DNA from 2 places in the Clostridium sp. FP1 genome. Region 2 is predicted to be linked to the other one. Evidence: a T-box and tRNA genes for the amino acid it is inferred to sense, from the RefSeq annotation. Region 2 holds a T-box; the other holds one or more tRNA genes.
The links. A T-box is a leader RNA that pairs with one kind of tRNA and senses whether it is charged. The one in region 2 lies ahead of tyrS (tyrosine--tRNA ligase), so its partner is inferred to be a tRNA-Tyr.

Region 1: it encodes a tRNA-Tyr, which carries the amino acid that the T-box ahead of tyrS (tyrosine--tRNA ligase) is inferred to sense. The anticodon was not compared.

Annotation. Positions count from the first base shown of each region.
Region 1 covers NZ_JAAMNJ020000001.1:365,716-376,404, forward strand. The annotation lists gene murA (UDP-N-acetylglucosamine 1-carboxyvinyltransferase) at 1-1,083, shown strand, start outside; gene spoIID (stage II sporulation protein D) at 1,300-2,343, shown strand; gene G9F70_RS01745 (M23 family metallopeptidase) at 2,575-3,354, shown strand; gene spoIIID (sporulation transcriptional regulator SpoIIID) at 3,475-3,729, shown strand; gene G9F70_RS01755 (rod shape-determining protein) at 3,856-4,890, shown strand; gene yyaC (spore protease YyaC) at 4,997-5,551, opposite strand; gene G9F70_RS01765 (hypothetical protein) at 5,704-6,387, shown strand; tRNA gene G9F70_RS01770 (tRNA-Thr) at 6,596-6,670, shown strand; tRNA gene G9F70_RS01775 (tRNA-Tyr) at 6,676-6,760, shown strand; tRNA gene G9F70_RS01780 (tRNA-Val) at 6,787-6,862, shown strand; tRNA gene G9F70_RS01785 (tRNA-Thr) at 6,891-6,965, shown strand; tRNA gene G9F70_RS01790 (tRNA-Tyr) at 6,971-7,055, shown strand; SAM riboswitch class I at 7,164-7,265, shown strand; gene metK (methionine adenosyltransferase) at 7,353-8,528, shown strand; gene G9F70_RS01800 (ATP-dependent RecD-like DNA helicase) at 8,807-10,689, shown strand, end outside.
Region 2 covers NZ_JAAMNJ020000001.1:2,498,379-2,509,067, forward strand. The annotation lists gene G9F70_RS12085 (hypothetical protein) at 1-150, opposite strand, end outside; gene G9F70_RS12090 (hypothetical protein) at 193-465, shown strand; gene G9F70_RS12095 (hypothetical protein) at 705-1,124, shown strand; gene G9F70_RS12100 (ammonium transporter) at 1,242-2,498, opposite strand; T-box leader at 2,902-3,180, shown strand; gene tyrS (tyrosine--tRNA ligase) at 3,242-4,465, shown strand; gene G9F70_RS12110 (methyl-accepting chemotaxis protein) at 4,630-6,648, shown strand; gene uvsE (UV DNA damage repair endonuclease UvsE) at 6,805-7,767, opposite strand; gene G9F70_RS12120 (YdbC family protein) at 8,447-8,668, shown strand; gene adhE (bifunctional acetaldehyde-CoA/alcohol dehydrogenase) at 9,114-10,689, shown strand, end outside.

The DNA of each region.
Region 1 (10,689 bases), 2.1 Mb from region 2:
CTTAAAGCAAATGTTAGTATAGATAAAATAAATAATAAGGTGAAAATTAACACTGCTAACCTATTTGATAATGACGCTAACGATGAATTAGTAAGAAAAATGAGAGCATCTTTTTTAATAATGGGACCAATGCTTGGAAGGTTTGGAAATTTCAAAATCTCACTACCCGGGGGATGCAATATTGGAACTAGGCCAATTGATCTTCATTTAAAAGGATTATCTGCACTGGGAGCAGAGATATCAGTGGGCCACGGGTATGTGGAAGCAAAAGCAAAGAAATTAAGAGGTAGCAATATATACTTAGATTATCCTTCAGTAGGTGCTACAGAAAATATAATGATGGCGGCAACACTTGCAGATGGCGAGACAGTAATAGGAAATGCGGCGGAAGAACCAGAAATTGTAGATTTAGCGAGGTTTTTAAGGGTTATGGGAGCACAGATAAGTGGCGAAGGAACAGACACTATAAGGATTCTAGGGGTTAAAGATTTTAAAGAAGTTGTTTATAAGCCTATATATGACAGAATTGAAGCGGGGACATTTATGATAACCGCAGCAATTACCAAAAGTCTCATTAAAATTAATGGCGCTGATGGAGTTCATTTAAAACCAATAATAGCAAAGCTTACAGAAATGGGAGTTGCAATAGAAATTAATAAGAATAGCATAATAGTTGATGGAAGGAAAAAACTAACCCCCGTAGATATAAAAACTATGCCATACCCTGGATTTCCTACAGATATGCAAGCTCAGATGATGAGTTTATTATGTACTGTAAAAGGTACAAGTATAATTACAGAAACTATATTTGAAAATAGATTTATGCAAGCCGTAGAACTTAAGAGAATGGGAGCAAATATAAGAATAGATGGTAGAAGTGCGGTAATAGAAGGTGTAGACACGTTTACAGGTTCAGAGGTCACAGCTACAGATTTAAGGGCGGGGGCAGCATTAATCTTGGCAGGGCTTACTGCAGAGGGGGCAACTACAATAAGTGATATATATCATATTGATAGAGGCTATGTTTCTATTGAACAGAAATTAAAGGGGCTAGGTGCAGATATAGAAAGGGTGAGTTCTTAAAATAGTGGAGAAACCAAATTATAATGGATATGTAGTTAATATTATAGTTTCAAAGGTGATAATTTAATATGAAATTTAGAGAATTGAGATATAAGTTATTAATATATTTCAATTCTTTTATTCATTAGAGAATTAGCGCTTTAAAAAAAGTAATATTATTTATATTTATTTAATATGTATAAAGTGATATTTATTTTATAACGAGAGGAGAAAAGAATGAGAAGAGTTTTTATTACAGTACACTTGAAAAACTTCATTCTATTAAGTGTTGCATTTATTTCTTTTATAGTTATAGCTTCTGTGTTAATAGTGGGAGTAGGGGATAATAAAAGCTTAAATAAAAGTGAAAAGTATAAAATTAAATCAGAAGAATACAAAAACATTATTAAAAGTAGCTCAATTCCAAAAAATTATAAGATAAAAGTACTCATATCAAAGGAAAATACTATAAAAGAAATTGATTTAGAAGAATACATTACTGGAGTTGTTGCATCTGAAATGCCTGCGGAATTTGAGCTGGAAGCTTTAAAAGCTCAAGCAGTGGCATCTAGGACTTACGCTTTAGCTCATGTTACTGAATTAGGAGGAATACTATGTAAAAATGCTAATGGAGCAAATTTATGCGATACAGTCCATTGTCAAGCCTATATGAACAAAGAAGATCGCATAAAGTTATGGGTTAAGGATGGTAGAAAATATTGGGATAAGATTGAAACAGCGGTTGAATGTACACAAGGGCAAGTTCTAACCTATAACAATAGCTTAGTAATGGAGCCTTATTATTTTGCAACTAGCAGTGGTAAAACGGAAAACTCAGAAGAGGTATTTAGCAATAAGATACCTTATTTAAGGAGTGTAAAAAGCGGAGGTGAAGAAGGAGCACCAAAGTTTAAGAGTAGTAAAATTTTTGGGTACAATGAGCTAAGTCAGATTATAAATAACAATTACAGTAATGCTAAGTTGACTTCGGCTAGCATAAAAAAGCAAATAGTAATAATTGATAGAACTAAGGCAGGAAGTGTTAAAAATATCAAAACAGGTAATATAACTATGACAGGCAGTAAATTTAGAACTATGCTAGGCCTGAATTCATCAAATTTTGAAATAGTGTTTAATTTAAAAGGTGTAGAAATAGATTGCACTGGTTATGGCCATGGGGTAGGAATGAGCCAATGGGGTGCAGATGCTATGGCTAAGGAAGGTAATAACTATACTCAAATATTAAACCATTATTACATTGGAACGGTTATATCCAAATAAAAATTATACTAATAAGTTAGTTATCCTTTTTACAAAGATAACTGGCTTAATTTTTTTTTGGAGAAACTTATAATATTAAAAAATAAAGAATGTTAGATATAGACTATATTTCAACCTATAGAAGGTAAATTTAAAGAAATAAAATAAAAATGTTAAATAAGTGCAAAAAAAATTTATAAAATATGTATGTTTTAATACAATATGGACAAAAATACAAATGGAGGTGTTTGTATGGATAACAAAGCAAACAATAAGACATTAAATTTTTTTAAGAAAGAGGGCTTCTATGTAGTTTTATTTATTTGTTTATGTATAGTAGCAACAGTAGCAACTATAACGGCAGGTAATAATAAAAAACTTTCAAGTAAGCAAGCAGCAATTCAAAAGGAACAAGCAAATGCAGGAGACGTTCTGAAAGAACAAGAAAAACAATATCAAGACGCTCTTCAAGTAAAAAAAGAAAATTTGGCTAAGACTGAGGGGCTTAAACCAGTACCTAATATTAAAAAGGTTACAACTGGAAATTTAACTGCACCAGTTTCTAAATCAGTTAATGCTATATTTGAAAAACCTGTAGCTATTGGACTCTTAGCAAGAGCATATTCAAAAGATATTGATCCAGTTGTGTGGAAGACCGATGGAAGCTATAGAACTAACTTAGGTATTGATATTAAGGCAAATATAGGTGAGCCAGTAATAGCTGTTATGGACGGAATAGTTAAAGAAGTTGGAACTGACTTAGCTAAGCAAAAGGGTAAGATGGTTATAATAGATCATGGAAATGGCTTTATTACTAAATATTCCAATTTGGAAGAGAAAATATTAGTAAAGATAAATGATAAAGTCAGCAAAAAACAGAAAATTGGTTCTGTAGGAAACACTAGTTTAAACTCATATAAAGAAGACTATGGATCACATCTACATTTTGAAGTTTTGCAAAGTAGTAAGAACATTGATCCTGCTAGATATGTAAAATATGAGAAATATCAACCGGTAGTAATAAAACAATAACCAATAGCCATATCAATTAGTCATTTTTCCGAAATATATGGCAAAATGACTAATTGGAATGGAATTTAAAATGGAGTTAATGCATATTTATAAATAGAGAAGGGTCAAGGAGGTAACACTTTGAAAGACTATATTGAAGATCGAGTACTAGAAGTTGCTAAGTATATTATTGAGTCAAAAGCTACAATAAGAAGAACTGCCAAAGTGTTTGGAGTTAGCAAAAGTACTATACACAAGGATATGACGGAAAGATTGCCTACAATAAATCCTCAAATTGCCAGCGAAGCAAAAATAATTTTGGACTTAAATAAATCTGAAAGGCATATTAGGGGAGGAAGAGCAACAAGACTTAAATATAAGGCAGTAGAAGGATAAAAACATTTCAAGCAAAAACAAAAAAATATTAAAGCTAAAAAAAGAGGGTTTTTTTATGGCTTTATAGAATAGAGTTTAGTATAATTTAAATAATGAATATACTAAAGAGCAGGAGTGAGTTTTGAGATGTTTTTTTTTAGAATGGGTACAGACATGGGAATAGATTTAGGTACAGCAACAGTGCTTGTATATATCAAGGGAAAGGGTGTTATCTTAAAAGAGCCATCTGTTGTTGCCATAGATAGAAATAACAATAAGGTATTGGCAGTAGGAGAAGAAGCGAGGCAGATGATAGGAAGGACACCAGGCAATATTGTGGCCATACGTCCTATGAGGGATGGCGTTATTTCAGATTATGATATAACAGAAAAAATGTTGAAGCATTTTATTAGTAAGGCTTGTGGCAAAAGAAAGCTATCAGCTCCAAGAGTTGTCATATGCGTTCCTTGCGAGGCAACTGAGGTAGAACGAAGAGCGGTACAAGATGCAGCTAGAAATGCTGGAGCTAAGAAGGTTTATCTTATAGAGGAGCCACTAGCGGCTGCAATCGGAGCAGGACTTGATATTACTCGCGCAAGTGGTAATATGGTTATTGATATTGGTGGAGGGACTACAGATGTTGCAGTTATTTCTTTAGGCGGCATGGTTGTACATGAATCAATTAAAGTAGCTGGAGATAAGTTTGATGACGATATTATAAAGTATATAAGGCGAAAGCATAAGCTAATGATTGGTGAGAGAACTGCAGAAAATTTAAAAATCAATATAGGCTGTGCTTATAAACAAGATGAAGAGACTACAATGGAAATAAGAGGAAGGGATTTAATTACAGGACTTCCTAAAAACTTACAAGTAACCTCGGAAGAAATGCGAGAAGCTTTAAAAGAGGCTGTGAATTCAATAGCAGAATGCACGCATTCAGTGTTAGAAAAAACGCCACCAGAGCTTTCAGCCGATATAGCTGACAAGGGTATAGTTATGACTGGTGGAGGTTCACTGTTAAAAGGACTAGATAAACTTATACAAGAGATCACTAAGGTCCCAGTATACCTTGCTGAGGATCCCGTTTCATGCGTAGCGCTGGGAACAGGTAAAGTATTGGATTATATGGATAACCTAGATAGTTCATTTAATGGTGGAGAAAAATATTTAGCAGACTAAAAAGTGTAAACAAGCTATATGAATAAGCAATACAATTAAACTAATAATTGTATTGCTTATTTTTTTGGTATATAATGCACTTTTAATTTAAAACTCTGGGTAATTATTAAATTGGATTTGAATTTTTATCTTCATTATTAAGTGAATATAAATAATATGAATGCAAAAGTGAACGGCTCAAAACAGAAGCAATTTCCATTACTAAACTAAGTCTTATGTTTCTATTAGTGAATAATTCACTATCATCACTTGAATCTACTATACCTATTAATGAAACATTACCTACTTTAGGAAGTGTTTTCCCTACACCTTTACCAGGATGAATTGGATAATTTCTAGCTTGGATTTCACCGATATTCGATATGTCTCCTAAACATGCATCTACACCTATTATAGTGCAATTTGGGTGCAGTGCATTTATTTTAGATAATTTACTATCGATGTTTAAGGCGTGGATTGGGTTATCTATAGTGCCATATACAGGTAGTGGGAAGGAGCTATCTTTTAAAAATGTACCCACGAGTGGGCCGAGACAATCACCTATACATCTATCAGTACCTATGCAAACAACTAAAGTGTTTTGGTCAATATAGTCTTTTAGAAAGTTAGAAATTGTATAGTATGCTAAAGGGTCTTTATAATGGGTTTTAGCTTTACTCAAGAAATATACCTCCTTGTATTGCGCTGTGAATAAATTATTTTCCTACCAATAATTTATATGAAAAAATTTTGTGTATTATTATGAAAAAAGAATAAAAAAGCGATAAATTGGAAAATAATCTATATATATTAATTATTTGAGGTGGTATTAACATGAAGAAAAAAAATTTATTCTTTGTTATTATATTTTCTACTGTTGTAAGCGTATTTAATATGGTGTATTACAGTAGCGTTGTAATTAAGGCAAAGTATTATGAAGAAAACAACCTAAGAAAACAGGTAGTAGCTGAATGTAAAAAGGTTTATATCTGCCCCAAAAATATAAACAATAACCAGGGTAAAGTGGTGAAAGAAGCTGAGGAAGAATATTCTAATGTAAAAAAAAAATTAGGAAAAGAGGATTTGGCTAAGAAGGAATTAAGCGATGAAGAAAAAGGTAGTGATAATTTGAGTATAAATTCACTAAGTCAAGATATCGAAAAAAAATCGGATGAAAATATGCTCAATGACGTATATTCACTTGGGAAAGAGGATAGTCTAGAAGAATTAAATTATAATATTAAGAAGCAGGCACAATCAGTATTTAAAGTGTCAACAGGCAAAATACAAGAAAATTTAACAACTTCTGATAAGATAAAATTACTATATGTAAGCCTTCAGCTAGGCAAAGAGAATTATAAAAAAATGGAAGAATATTTATATGCAGTGGATGCCGAGGAAGGAGTTCTTAAAGCCCTTAAGTTATTAAAAGACGATTTATCAAAAAAAGAATATGGAAAAGTGAGAAAAATAGCTGGAAAGTTTATAGATATGGATGCGGCAGAAAGACTAAAATAAATTATATTGTAGTAATTGGTATAAGAAAGAGTTATCTTTTTTTATTGCGAATAATAAGTTGTATTAATGCTTAAAATAGAGTAAATATGCGAATGTTATAGCAATGTAGAGAAGGAATCGCTATTTCGAAGAAAATGAGCTTGAAATTAAATGATTATAGTTATATAATAATTCTTGTCGACAGGGTAAAGATACAAAAACAAAATATGCTGGCATGGCTCAACGGTAGAGCAGCTGACTTGTAATCAGCAGGTTGTAGGTTCAATTCCTATTGCCAGCTCCAAAAGTGGAGGAGTTCCCGAGTGGCCAAAGGGGGCAGACTGTAAATCTGTTACGTAATGTTTCGATGGTTCGAATCCGTCCTCCTCCACCATTTTCATTAGCTTTATAATAAATTATGGGAGCATAGCTCAGCTGGGAGAGCATCTGCCTTACAAGCAGAGGGTCACAGGTTCGAACCCTGTTGTTCCCACCATAATAATCTTTTTAAAAATAAAATGTATGCTGGCATGGCTCAACGGTAGAGCAGCTGACTTGTAATCAGCAGGTTGTAGGTTCAATTCCTATTGCCAGCTCCATATATGGAGGAGTTCCCGAGTGGCCAAAGGGGGCAGACTGTAAATCTGTTACGTAATGTTTCGATGGTTCGAATCCGTCCTCCTCCACCAAAAGACATCTGTAGATGTCTTTTTTTATTTATTTAATTTTAAAGTAAATAGGAATTGTTGACACTGAAAAGCTTATATGGTATTATAATTAAAACTTAATATTGATAACTCTTATCAAGAGAGGTGGAGGGAAAAAGGCCCTATGAAACCCGGCAACCGGTCAATGTACCATGGTGCCAATTCCTGTAGATTTATTCTGCGAGATAAGAAGGATGGTTAAAACACCTCTTCTTATAATTAGAAGGGGTTTTATTTTTTTAAAAACAAAATTTTTCCGTATTAGAAAGGAGAATTATAATGAAAAGACTATTTACATCAGAATCAGTTACAGAAGGACATCCAGATAAAATTTGTGACCAAATCTCAGATGCTATACTTGATGCTATTTTAGAGCAAGATCCTTATGCTAGAGTTGCTTGTGAAACCGCAGTTACTACAGGGATGGTTTTAGTTATGGGGGAGATAACAACTAGTTGTTATGTAGATGTTCCTAAGGTTGTTAGAAATACTATTGAAGGTATAGGATATACTAGAGCAAAATATGGATTTGATGCTAGTACTTGTGCGGTTCTAACATCTATTGGAGAACAGTCAGCAGATATAGCTTTGGGAGTTAACGAAGGATTAGAGTCTAAGAAAGGCACTCAGGATAAGATAGACTCCACAGGCGCTGGAGATCAAGGTATGATGTTTGGATTTGCAACTAATGAAACGCCGGAATACATGCCACTTCCAATTGCTATGGCTCATAGACTGGCAAGAAGATTAAGTGAAGTAAGAAAGAATGGTAAGCTTAACTATCTAAGACCAGACGGAAAGACTCAAGTTACTGTAGAGTATGAAGATAATAAGCCAGTAAGAATAGATACTATTGTTATTTCAACTCAACATGGAGAAGAGGCAACTCATGATCAAATTGAAAGTGATTTAATAGAACAAGTAATAAAGCCTATAGTTCCAAGTGAATTATTAGACGAAAACACTAAGTATTATATAAATCCTACAGGTAGATTTGTAATTGGAGGACCGCAAGGAGACTCTGGTTTAACAGGAAGAAAAATAATAGTAGATACTTATGGCGGATACGCAAGACATGGCGGCGGCGCATTCTCTGGTAAAGACCCAACAAAGGTTGATAGATCTGCTGCATATGCTGCAAGATGGGTTGCTAAAAACTTAGTAGCAGCAGGAGTTTCAGATAAATTAGAGATTCAGTTAGCTTATGCTATAGGTGTAGCTAAACCCGTATCTATAGAAGTTGAAACTTTTGGAACTGGAAAAATTGAAGACGATAAAATTGTTGAAATAATCGGAAAAGTATTCGATTTAAGACCAGCTGTTATTATAAGAGAATTAGACCTTAGAAAACCTATTTATAAACAGACAGCAGCTTATGGACATTTTGGAAGAAATGATTTGGACCTTTCCTGGGAAAGACTAAATAAGGTTGAACAAATAAAAAAATATTTATAAAATGAAATAGAAAATATTTATAATAAAAGAGGGATAACAATTATTAATTGTTATCCCTCTTTTTCCTAAGTAATAAAAAAGTTTATTTTAAGGCAATTGGGATAATTATAAAGATATTAAATTTTATTTTATTATGTGGATTATTAAATGGTATTTTGATAAAACTTAAGATAGGGGTATACTGAAGGTGAAAAACGTAAAGTACATATGATATAATAACAACGATACTTATATTAATAGTATTGCTACTATATAAATTTATAAATAGGGGAGATTTTATGCCAGAAATACAAGGAATCATAGAAGATATAGTATTTCACAATGAAGAAAATGGGTATATTATTGCTCATTTGCATGCTATAAAGCAGCAAATAACTGTTGTAGGAATTGTACCCTACATAAGTGAAGGTCAAAATTTAAAATTAACGGGAGAATGGGTTAATCATCCTCAATTTGGAAAGCAATTTAGAATAGTTTCCTGTGAGGAAATAATACCTAGTTCTATTGCAGGTATAGAAAAATATTTAGCTTCAGGAGTTATTCAAGGAATTGGACCAGTAACTGCTAAAAAAATTGTAAAGCACTTTGGAGAAAATACCATGAATATACTAGATAATGAAATCCAAAGGCTAAGGGAAATTGATGGTGTAGGAGAAAAAAAGATTAAATTAATTTTGGAATCTTATTCTAAGCAACGAGAAGTTAAAAACATAATGATATTTCTTCAAACCTATGGAGTAACTCCTAATCAATGCGTGAAGATTTATAAAAAATATGGAGGAGATTCTATAAAGGTAGTACAAGATAATCCATATGTGTTAACGGAAACTATTGCTGGCGTAGGATTTAAAATTGCTGATAAGATAGCTCGAAGTTTAGGTATCGACAAAGAATCACCTTTTAGAATACAAAGTGGAATTAATTATGTTGTTAATGAATTTTGTGCTATGGGAAATACTTATATGCCCCTGGTCAGGTTACATAAGGAAGCTGAAAACATTCTTGGAGTTTCTGAGGAAGAAATTGAGAAGAGTATTTTTGACAATGTTGTGCAGGGAAAATTGAAAGTTGAAAACATTGATGAAGAAAAATGTGTATTCACTATGCCTTTCTATTATTGTGAATTAAGTATTACTAAAAAAGTTATAAATTTATCTATAGCAAAATATGAAAAATTAGATTTAGACATTGAAGAGGAAATTGAAAAATTTGAAAGTGAAAAAAATATAAAATTTGCAATGTCTCAAAAAGCTGCTATTTGTGGTGCTGCGGCAAATAGTATGGAGGTTATAACTGGAGGTCCTGGAACAGGCAAAACTACTATAATCAATTGTATTATAGATGTGTTTGAAAAAGCGGGAATGAAAGTATTTATGGCTGCGCCTACTGGGAGGGCGGCTAAAAGAATGACAGAAGCTACTGGCAGGGAAGCTAAAACTATACATAGGTTACTCGAGCTTGGAATGGGCGGCGATGATGGGTCGCAGTTTTTTAGAGGCGAGGAGACACCTTTAGATTGTGATGTGCTAATTATCGATGAAGCTTCTATGATAGATATAATGCTTATGAATAGTTTATTAAAAGCTATCAGCATAGGAATTAGACTTATAATTGTGGGTGATGTGGATCAATTGCCATCTGTGGGGCCGGGGAATGTATTAAGAGACATAATTGACAGCAACTGCGTTAAAGTAGTTAAGCTTAAGGAGATTTTTAGGCAAGCTAGGGAAAGTATGATTATTGTAAATGCTCATAAAATTAATAATGGTGAAATGCCTATTTTAAACAAAAAGGATAAGGACTTTTATTTTATTGAAAATGATGAGCCAGACAAAATTTTAGACAGTATAATCACGTTAATTAATACAAGGCTTCCGAAATTCAACAAAGAGTGGGACAAAATGAAACATATTCAAATACTTTCACCTATGAGAAAAGGAATACTAGGTATAGAAAATTTAAATGAAAAGCTTCAGGCAATATTGAATCCTAAGTCTAAATATAAGAAAGAAAAGGAATATAGGAATACTATATTTAGGGTAGGGGACAAGGTCATGCAAGTTAAAAATAATTATTCTATGAAATGGAATAAATTGAGTGCAAATCATGAAAAAGATGGCGTTGGAATTTTTAATGGGGATGTAGGGTATGTTTGCGATAT
Region 2 (10,689 bases):
AGAGTAATTAGCTATTAAATCTTCATTTTTTTCTATGAATGGGCATAGCTTTTCTATAGATTCTGGTAAATTATTTGGATGAATATGAAGGCCAAATATAACTTTGTAATTTTTCTTTATATTCTCTATCAGATTTAGCTCATTCATCATTTCTGCAAAAAATGGAGTTATAAATAAAAGGGTATATATATATTGTTTAATGAACTAATAGGGTATTTAAAAGAGCATTCTATAATTTTAGATTTAACAGCAGATCCATATTTAACTAGTGCAAGTTCTCTTCAGATAAAGGCAGTAGAAGGTATGCCACATGGTACAGTGGATAAAAATGTTATTTACCCTGGTGATGATGAGTATAACACTGTGCCAAAGTGTTTACAATCACACAATCAAAGAACAGTAGTAAGCTGTAATGCCTGGCCGGGAGTTAAACCAGAGGCTTGCATGGATTTATACGGAAAATAACTTGTATATATTGTACAAAATCTTATAGGATATTCTACTGAGAATTTTGATTTATATAATAGTGATTATTTTAATAGAGCAATATATAGAGCAACTATTGAATGTTTTGAAAAACCATTGGATAACTATGGCAATGAAATGGAAAATGTAGTAATATAAGATGTAATAGTGATTATATGTTTTCAGTGTATAATAAAAACTGTGTGCATATAATTCTAACTTTTAAAAGAGGTGTTTCTATGTTGAAATTCACTATTATAATCATTTTAGGAATAATTTTAGCAGTAATTAGTGCTATATTTGTTATTAAAAACTTCTTAGTAGATTATAAGGGAAGTGAAAGTGGATTTAAAAATGTATGTAATATACTTTTAATGGTTGTCTCCTTAGTTTGCTCTTTAATAAGTGTATGGGAAAGCTTTGGTGTAAAAGAAATATTGCTTACATTAAAAAATCAATCTGGTATGTCAGAAGAAATGATACAAATGTTAAAAAAAACAGCAATAGAACAAACAAGTGGAGTTATCAAAGCACTTATACTGGGATATGTTTGTTTTATATTGGCCTATTTAGTATTTAAGACTATTCAGAAGGAAACGCAACTAGAATTTGATAAACCTAAGAGGAAATGGGACTGGAATAAAATTGACAAAAGTTAGAATCTGAAAATAACACGTAACAAATATTTAACTATATATGAATTTTAATGCTAAATTTTACTCGCCTCCTCTATATGCTATAGAGGAGGCGAGTTTTTGTTTTATTTAAAACTAATTCTATCCCTCAACGAAAAATTCATCTTCGTCACTATATAGAATTTCTTTTTTGCCAAGCAAGCTTATAATAGTACCAGTAATTTTTCCGAATATGAAAGCTACACATACAGTAACAATTATTCCAAGTAATTGAGTTCCAGCTTTTCCAGTTATAAATATTGCTACTATGCCTCCAAGGATTCCAGGCATTCCATGTAAATTATTAATTCCACAGGTATCAGTTCCCTTTATAAGTCTTTGTACCTTAGGAGCAATAATGCTGTAGCCAATTACACTAAGCGCTCCTGCAGCAATTCCTATAAGCATAGCATATCCTGGTGTTGTCTTATCACAAGTAGAGCCAATTGCAACTCCACCAGCAAGAGCAGCATTTGCTATGTCTTCTATCTCAAGTTTACCTCTGATTATTTTTGAGAATATGTATGTTGCCAGTGTTGCACCGCATAAGGCAAAAATTGTGTTTATTGCAGTTAATACAACTCTTTCTGGAGCTACTATAGCACTTGTAAATGAGGGCCAGAAAAGCCATAATACCATACTTCCAAGTAGACAAAGTTGGTTAGAGCTTGGATTATTTTCACAAGCAGCATCATCTTTAAATTTAGAAAAGGTATTTGATACAACTCCCAGTCCAAAATACGCACCAAAAGCATGTATAACAATTGAACCACCAGTATCAAGGAAACCCTTAAACATACCACTTTCAAGTATAAGCCATTCATTAAATATGTAAGCTGGTACGAACAATAATCCCATTATAATATATTGATCCATTTTTAAACGTCCAAGAGGAGCCCCAATTGCTATAAGCAAACTTGCAGCAGCAAATTCTGCAAATAGAAGTGTATCGATGCTTATGGTTGACATAGTGAAACCTTCTCCACCGAAACTTTTTATAATCATATACATTGGGATAGCTATACTTACTGCAAGAAATGTTGCAGTAATTGAAGTATAACCATGATTTCTTATGAAAACCATAAGAAAACCAAAACCAACAAGTAGCATTGCTAAAATATGAATAGAACGCTCATATTTTAACGTGTCAAAAATTGTACTGTTTTCTAGGGTAGTTTGGTGCATGGTACTACTCTCAGCATTAATTGCTGAGATACTGGTTGATACGTTATGATTTATGCTAGGTATCAAAATAAGAGCAGCTACTATAAAAAACAACAATAAAAATATTAGTAAACTCTTGTTTACAGTAGTTTTAGGCGCATTCTTAACCTTTTTTCTTGTGGATAATTCAATCATTAATTTTCCTCCATTAAATGTATTTTTTATTAAGCTACAAGTATATTTTGCAAAATGATTTATAGGATTCTAACTTGTAAAAATCAAGACAAAAATGTTGCAATTAGGACATTTTTGTCTTACTGAGGTATAATAACATTTTTCCACTTATAAGAAAAGTATGATTTGAGGCCTTAAGCCAATGATAACGTTTAAATATAGCCAATTCAGGAGATAAGCCTTTGTTTTCATATAATTGTTAAAAATATATTTTTTGCTATATTTTATAAAATTCATATAAAGTAAACTTACATTTATAGTAACAAAACAATGTAAAAATAGTTGCTTTTTCTGAAAACAAGTATTATAATTCTTATTAACATTTAAAATGTTATTTCATATTCTATATTAAGTAAATTAAAGAATAAAAGCTGTGATGAGAACCAGTAGTAAAACAGTTTCTTTTACAGAGAGCTCCCAAAGCTGAGAAGGAGCAAAGAATAGTATTATGAATACATCTCTGAGCTGCACACCAAATCCACTTAAGATTCACCTTTATGTGGTAGTAGGCTGTTGCCGGAACCCTTGCATCCGTTAAAGTGCTATAGTATAAGTGCTTATTTGCGCCGTACTTTAAGAGGTTAATGTGGCAACATATTAATAAATTGGGGTGGTAACACGGGATTTTACTCTCGTCCTCTAGATTTTCTAGAGGACGGGAGTTTTTTGTTTTTTTGAAATTTTTTAAAATAGGAGGAATTAAAATGATTAATATTGATGAACAAATTAAAATTATATCCAAAGGTACAACTGAAATAATTGATAAGGAGGAGCTAAGGCAAAAACTTATTAAAGCTGGGGAAAGTAACAGTCAGCTTATAGTTAAGCTTGGACTAGACCCTACCGCACCAGATATTCATTTAGGACATACAGTGGTTTTAAGAAAAGCGAGACAAATACAGGATTTAGGACATAGGGTAATTATAATTATTGGAGATTTTACTGGGATGATAGGAGATCCTTCAGGAAGATCAAAAACAAGAAAAGAGTTAACTCGGGAAGAAGTATTGATAAATGCTGAAACTTATAAAAAACAAATATTTAAAATACTTGATCCAGATAAAACGGAGGTTAAATTTAATAGTGAGTGGCTATCAAAATTGAATTTTAAAGATGTTATAGAATTAGCATCAAAATACACAGTAACTAGGATGCTAGAAAGGGAAGATTTTAAAAATAGATTTAAAGCACAGCAGTCAATTGCAATTCATGAGTTTATGTACCCCTTAATGCAAGGATATGATTCCATAGCAATAAAAGCAGATATTGAACTTGGTGGAACAGATCAACGGTTTAATATTTTAATGGGAAGAACCCTTCAAAAGGAATATGGTGAAGACAAGCAAGTTTCAATATTCATGCCTCTTTTAGAAGGAACAGATGGAACCTTAAAGATGAGTAAAAGTCTTGGAAATTACATTGGAATAAATGAAAACTGTAATAATATGTATAGTAAAGTTATGTCCATTCCAGATGAACTAATTATAAAATACTACGATTTGGTAACAGATACTCATCCAGATGAAGTACAAGAGATTGTGAGACAATTAGAAAGTGAAAAAATTAATCCAAGGGATATAAAGATGAAACTTTCTAAGGAGATTGTTGAATTATATCATGGAAAAGTAGCGTCTGATGAAGCCCAGGAGTATTTTAAAAAAGTATTTCAAAAGAAGGAGATTCCACAGAGCATTAAAGAAATAGAGGTTATAAAGAATTCTACTATGAATAAACAAAGTGCTATTTTAAAAATAATAACTGATATGGACTTTGCTAAAAGCAATAGGGAAGCAAGCCGTCTAATTCAGCAAGGAGCAGTGAAAATAAATGGAGAAAAAATATCCATAGATAATGTATTTGATTTAAGTGATGGAGATGTAATTCAATGTGGTAAAAGAAATTTTGTAAAAATTATTATAGTGAAATAAGGGCCACCACCTATGGTGGTTTTTATCTTTTTCAAGAAGTTACAAGGAGATTTTTTATTTTTGAGCAATTAAATTTAAATTCATTTATCTGAAAATAACTAAAGTTTTATCAATAAAGAACGAAATATAAGGTAAATTATATAAATTGAGGGGGAAATGTAAAAATGTTTAAAAATATTGTAAAAGAAAAAAGAAATCGCTCGAAATTGAGTTTTCAGATAACAATATTGCTTATATTGGTATCTTTTTTGCCAATTATGCTTATTTCTATAAGCACATATTATAGTTTATCTAACAATTTAAGCAGAGAGTTTGAAGGTGCCACCGTTAAAAGTGTAGAGAGAGTTAATGATGCAATCAATGCATTATACAATGAGAATTATGCATCTGTAGAAATGATTTCCAATGAAGTTAATACAAAAATGCTTAAAAGCAAAGGGGCTTATCCTGTAAATTTAATGAAGAATTTTGAGGTTTTTAAAAATTCTCATCCACAGGTGCTAAGTATATATGTAGGAACAACAGATAAAAAGACCTATCTTATTCCTAGAGTTGTGCTTAAAGATAATTATGATCCAACTAATAGAGAGTGGTACAAGGCTGCAGAGAGTAATGATGGTAAAATAATTGTTACTAATCCATATGTAGATTCTTTTACTGATAAGTATATAATGACTTTTACGAAGACTGTTAAGGATGATAAGAGTAGCTTAGTAGGAGTAGTAGCATTAGATGTAGCATTAGCTTCAATTTCTCAAACAGTTGCAAAAATCAAATTAGGGGATGATGGCTATGCTACTGTCATAGATAGTAAAGGAACAATTGTTGTACATAAAAACAATGAACTTATTGGGAAGAATTCCAAACAACAACAATGGGTAAAAACTATTATGGATTCAAAACAAAACTACTTTAACATAAAGGTTGATGGTATAGATTATATGGCATATAAAATTACTGATACTAATACAGGATTAATATCAGTAGGATTTATTCCCGTGGCAGAAAGAAGTAAAAAAATATTAGATGGTTTAACTGTGCCTGTAATTGTTTTATTAGTTTCCCTTGTGTTTGTGATTATTGTAGGAAAAAGGTTTGCAGGAAAAATCACAAAACCTATGAGTATTTTAATTGAAATATTAGGCAAGGTTAAAGAGGGTGATTTTACCAATAAAGTTCCTGAAATTATGAATACAAGTTTAGAGGTCGACGAAATTATACGCTCTGTAAATAATATGATGGAAGATATGATATTTGTTTTAGGAAATGTAGTAGATAGCACAAATAAAGTAAAGGATTCAGCAGAATCTCTTGCAGCAACCACTGAGCAATCCAATGCTGTTGGAGATGAAGTAGCAAGGGCTGTGCAGCAAATTGCAGAAGGGACTAATGAACAGGCTCAAATATTAGAAGAAAGCATTACCTATGCAAATACTTTAGGTGAAGAAGTGGATAAATCAACTATAAATGCTGAAAATATGATTAGTGCTTCTTTAGAAGTTAAACAATCAACAAAAGAGGGCCTTATAATTGTAAATAACCTAAAGATAGCATTTACAGAAAACATAAAGGCAAATAAATCAGTAGCGAGTAAAGTGGAAATATTAGTAGAAAACTCTAATAAAATTAGTGATATAACAGATAAGATAAAAGTTATAACAGAGCAAACAAATCTATTAGCATTAAACGCAAGCATTGAAGCTGCAAGAGCAGGAGAAGCAGGAAGAGGTTTTGCTGTGGTTGCAGATGAAGTAAGAAAACTTGCAGAACAATCTGCTGTTTCAGCTTTAGAAATTGATAAAGTTATTGTTGATATTAGTACAAGTGTACATGAATTACTCCAGGGAATTATGTATTCTACAGAATTAAATGATAAAACTAATAAAAGCGTAGAAGTAACAAATGAAACATTTATCAAAATTAAAAAATCCATAGAATTACTAGAGTGCAATATGGTGGATGTAAATAGTTCATTGCAAAACATTAACCAATATAAGGATATTTTAAGAGATAAACTTGGAAATGTAGCTTCAGTAGTAGAGGAAGCAGCTGCCACTACGCAAGAAGTAAGTGCATCTTCACATGAGCAATTAGCAGGAATTCAAGAAGTAGTTAAAGCAGCAGAAAACCTGAATTGTTTAGCAGATGATTTAAGAGAGAGTACTAACAAATTTAAAATTTAGAAATAGTATTGTTACAGTTTCAGATTTAAAACAAGTAAATTTAAATTCAATTATGGGAAAAATATTGAATTACTTAAACAAGTAGAATAAATTAATATAAATAAAAGGCTCAAAGAATATAAAAATTCTTTGAGCCTTTTATTTATATAATAAAGTTTAATTAAATTCTAAAGTACTAGTATCAAGCCAAGTCCATTCAGGCTTTAAAGTTTTAACATCATCTACAAGTTTGAATAATGCCAAATCAGCTAGTTTTGCCTCTAGCATTATATCTAAGTCAATTCCTAGTGGAATACACTTTTCAATAAACTCGATGAAAGCTTCTGGATCAATGTTATCAGCATGCTTTTTATCTTTTTCTCCAGTTTTTGGGCTCGAAAAATGTACTTTTACTGGTAGAAGTTCGTTTTCCCAAGTGGAGAATATATCTTTTAACATAGGTTCTAGGTCATCGCCACCGTTGTTGCAGTTATGATGATGTACATCTAGCACCATAGGTACATTTATTTCCTTGCATATGTTTAATACTTCTTTTGTAGTAAAGCTTTTGTCATCATTTTCAAACACTACTGATTTTGTTATTTCTTTTGGCAGATTATTATAATTCTTAAAGAATCTTTCCGTAGCAGCAAGTTTGCCACCTTCTTTACCTCCAATGTGTAATATCATTTTTCCTAAAGGATAATTAATATCTTGGAAAAGATTTGCATGGAACATAAGATTCTTTTCAGTAGATTTTATTACTTCTTCCTTAGAACTATTTATAACATTAGATTCATCAGGATGAGTATCAACTCTTAAATTATTATTGTTTATATAATTTCCAAGCCAATCAAAATCCATTTTTAAAATTCTTCTGAACTCCCAATCTGTAACTTCAGGATGAGTTGCTAGAGGTATTAAAGCGGAAGTTATCCTATAAAAGTGAACATCGTTTTTTACAGTGTATTCTAGAATTTTATACAAATCATTGACGTTTGATACCGCTACCTTTTGTAGTTTTTCAAGTTTATCTCTGTCCGTCGATTGTTTCGTATATGTAGAAAAAGTTACTGTGCTAGCAGAAGTTATTTTTGCTGCTTTTAAAGCAGTAGCCACGTAGCCTAATCTTATTTGCATAATATCACTCCTCATATAATATAGTTATACCAATAAATTAAATCATCATTTGCGCAAGCTTTTTTATTTTCAAAGCTGCAACATTAACGACTTCAGAATGAATGATATATTCCACCTAAAGTTTTATCCTTTTTAGAGTAATAGGCTCACTCATGGAAGATAGGGGGAACTCCTTCTGAAATGACGTTAAAACATTTCTACTAACTGATATTCTTTAATATATTCTAATTATTGCTCAATCATATTGAAATTTTAATATCCTTTAATAAGTATATTTTTATAATACTCCCCATAATGAAGTTAACTTATAAACATTGTAGGAAATATTTTAAGTCATGGCATAAAAATTACTAATAAAAGAGTTACTTATAAATCGCTATATAATAAAAGCTATAACAATATTTAAAATGTTTGTTAAAAACATCTTACTAAATAAATATAATACTTGAATAGATGTTAGAATAAACCCTTGTTTAATCATATCACATAACTATAGTGTGTGTAAAATAATATACAAATAATCAAATAAATATTTCTATAATTTCAATAGAATCATTGCAAAATATGAAATATAGAATGTAAAAAGGCTTTATTGCTATAAAATATCTAAATTATAGCTTTTTATGTGAAAATCATATAATATTAATGTAGTAGTTAAAATTATTAGTGGAGGTATAACATGGCAGATATAAAATACGAAATAAAAGAAACATTAGGAGAATTATCAGAATCTGGTAAAACATGGAGAAAAGAATTAAATCTTATAAGCTGGAATGATAAAGAGGCAAAATACGATATTAGAGATTGGTCTCCAGAACATGAAAAAATGGGAAAAGGGGTTACCTTATCTAAAGAAGAGCTTATAAAACTTAAAGCATTGCTTAATAAGATAAATTTGTAACAAGTATTAAGTTACATGGAAACAAGGTATGGTAATTTTGCCATCCCTTGTTTTTTTATATGGAAAATTGCAACGTCCTATCTGAAAGTAAACATAAAAGCTATATCGTTTAAAAAATAACATACTTTCATCCTTGTTTTGTATTAATAATGATAAAAGGCAGATAAAAAAAATGATGCAAACAAGCTTGTATTTGCCTATATGTAAAGGTTTGCAACCATCTAATGATTGCTAATGAATAATGAAATATGATAAAAATAATAAAATAAATGTTTACAATTATAAAAACATTGTGATATAATTAACACATAAACAAGGAGCAAACATTCAAAATAAAAAAATGTTTTAAATATTAAATAAAAAATTACTTCAAATCAATAAATAAAATATTATTATGCAAAGTTGACCATTAATGTAATCTATTATTATGAAAGAGGTGTAGCATATGAAAGTAACAAACGTAGAAGAATTAATGATTAGAATAAAAGAGGTTAGAAATGCTCAAAAGGAGTTTTCTACTTATACTCAAGAACAGGTAGATGAAATATTTAGACAAGCAGCAATGGCTGCAAATAATTCAAGAATTGATTTAGCAAAGATGGCAGTGGAAGAAACAGGTATGGGAATTGTAGAAGACAAGGTTATAAAAAACCATTTTGCTTCAGAATATATATATAATCAATATAAAGATGAAAAAACTTGTGGAATTATCGATACAGATAAATCCTTTGGTATTACAAAAATTGCAGAACCAATAGGAGTTGTAGCAGCTATTGTGCCAACTACAAATCCAACATCTACAGCAATATTTAAAGCTCTTATATCATTAAAAACTAGAAATGGTATCATTTTTTCTCCACATCCAAGAGGGAAAAAGTCTACTATTGCAGCAGCTAAAATAATACTAGATGCTGCAGTTAAAGCTGGCGCACCAAAAGGTATAATAGCCTGGATAGATGAACCTTCGGTAGAACTTTCGCAGATTGTTATGAGAGAAGCAGATATAATACTTGCAACAGGTGGACCAGGAATGGTTAAAGCTGCTTATTCATCAGGAAAACCAGCTATTGGAGTTGGTGCAGGAAATACACCTGCAATTATTGATGAAACAGCAGAAATTAAAATGGCTGTAAATTCAATTTTACTTTCTAAGAGCTTTGACAACGGAGTAATATGTGCTTCAGAGCAATCAGTATTAGTTATGGAAGAAATATATGATGAAGTTAGGAAAGAATTTTCTGAAAGAGGAGCTTATATTCTTAAAAAAGCAGAAGTAGATAAAGTAAGGAAAATAATTTTAACTAATGGATCATTAAATGCAAATATAGTAGGTCAATCTGCCTTTAAGATAGCAGAAATGGCAGGAGTTAAAGTTCCAGAAGAAACAAAGGTTATTATAGGAGAAGTTGAATCTGTAGAACTTGAAGAAGCATTTTCACACGAAAAATTATCTCCAGTACTTGCTATGTATAAGGTTAAAACTTTCGATGAAGCACTAGAAAAGGCAGAAAGACTTGTTGAACTTGGTGGCTTTGGTCATACATCATCATTGTACACTCACAGAACTAAGTCTACAGATAGAATAGCTAAGTTTGGTGCAACCATGAAAACAGGGAGAGTTATAGTAAATATGCCAGCAGCTCAAGGAGCTATAGGAGATTTATACAACTTTAAGCTAGCTCCTTCATTAACACTAGGGTGCGGTTCATGGGGTGGAAACTCCGTATCAGAAAACGTTGGAGTTAAGCATTTATTAAATGTGAAGAGTGTAGCTGAGAGGAGAGAAAATATGCTTTGGTTTAGAGTTCCAGAAAAAATTTATTTTAAATATGGTAGCCTAGGAGTAGCTTTAAAAGAATTAAAGGATATGAACAAGAAGAAAGCATTTATAGTAACTGATAAGATTCTTTATGACCTAGGATATGTAGATAAAGTTACTCATGTTTTGGAAGAAATTGGAGTAGAGTATAAGATATTCTATGACGTAGAACCAGATCCAACCATTGCTATAGCAAAAAAAG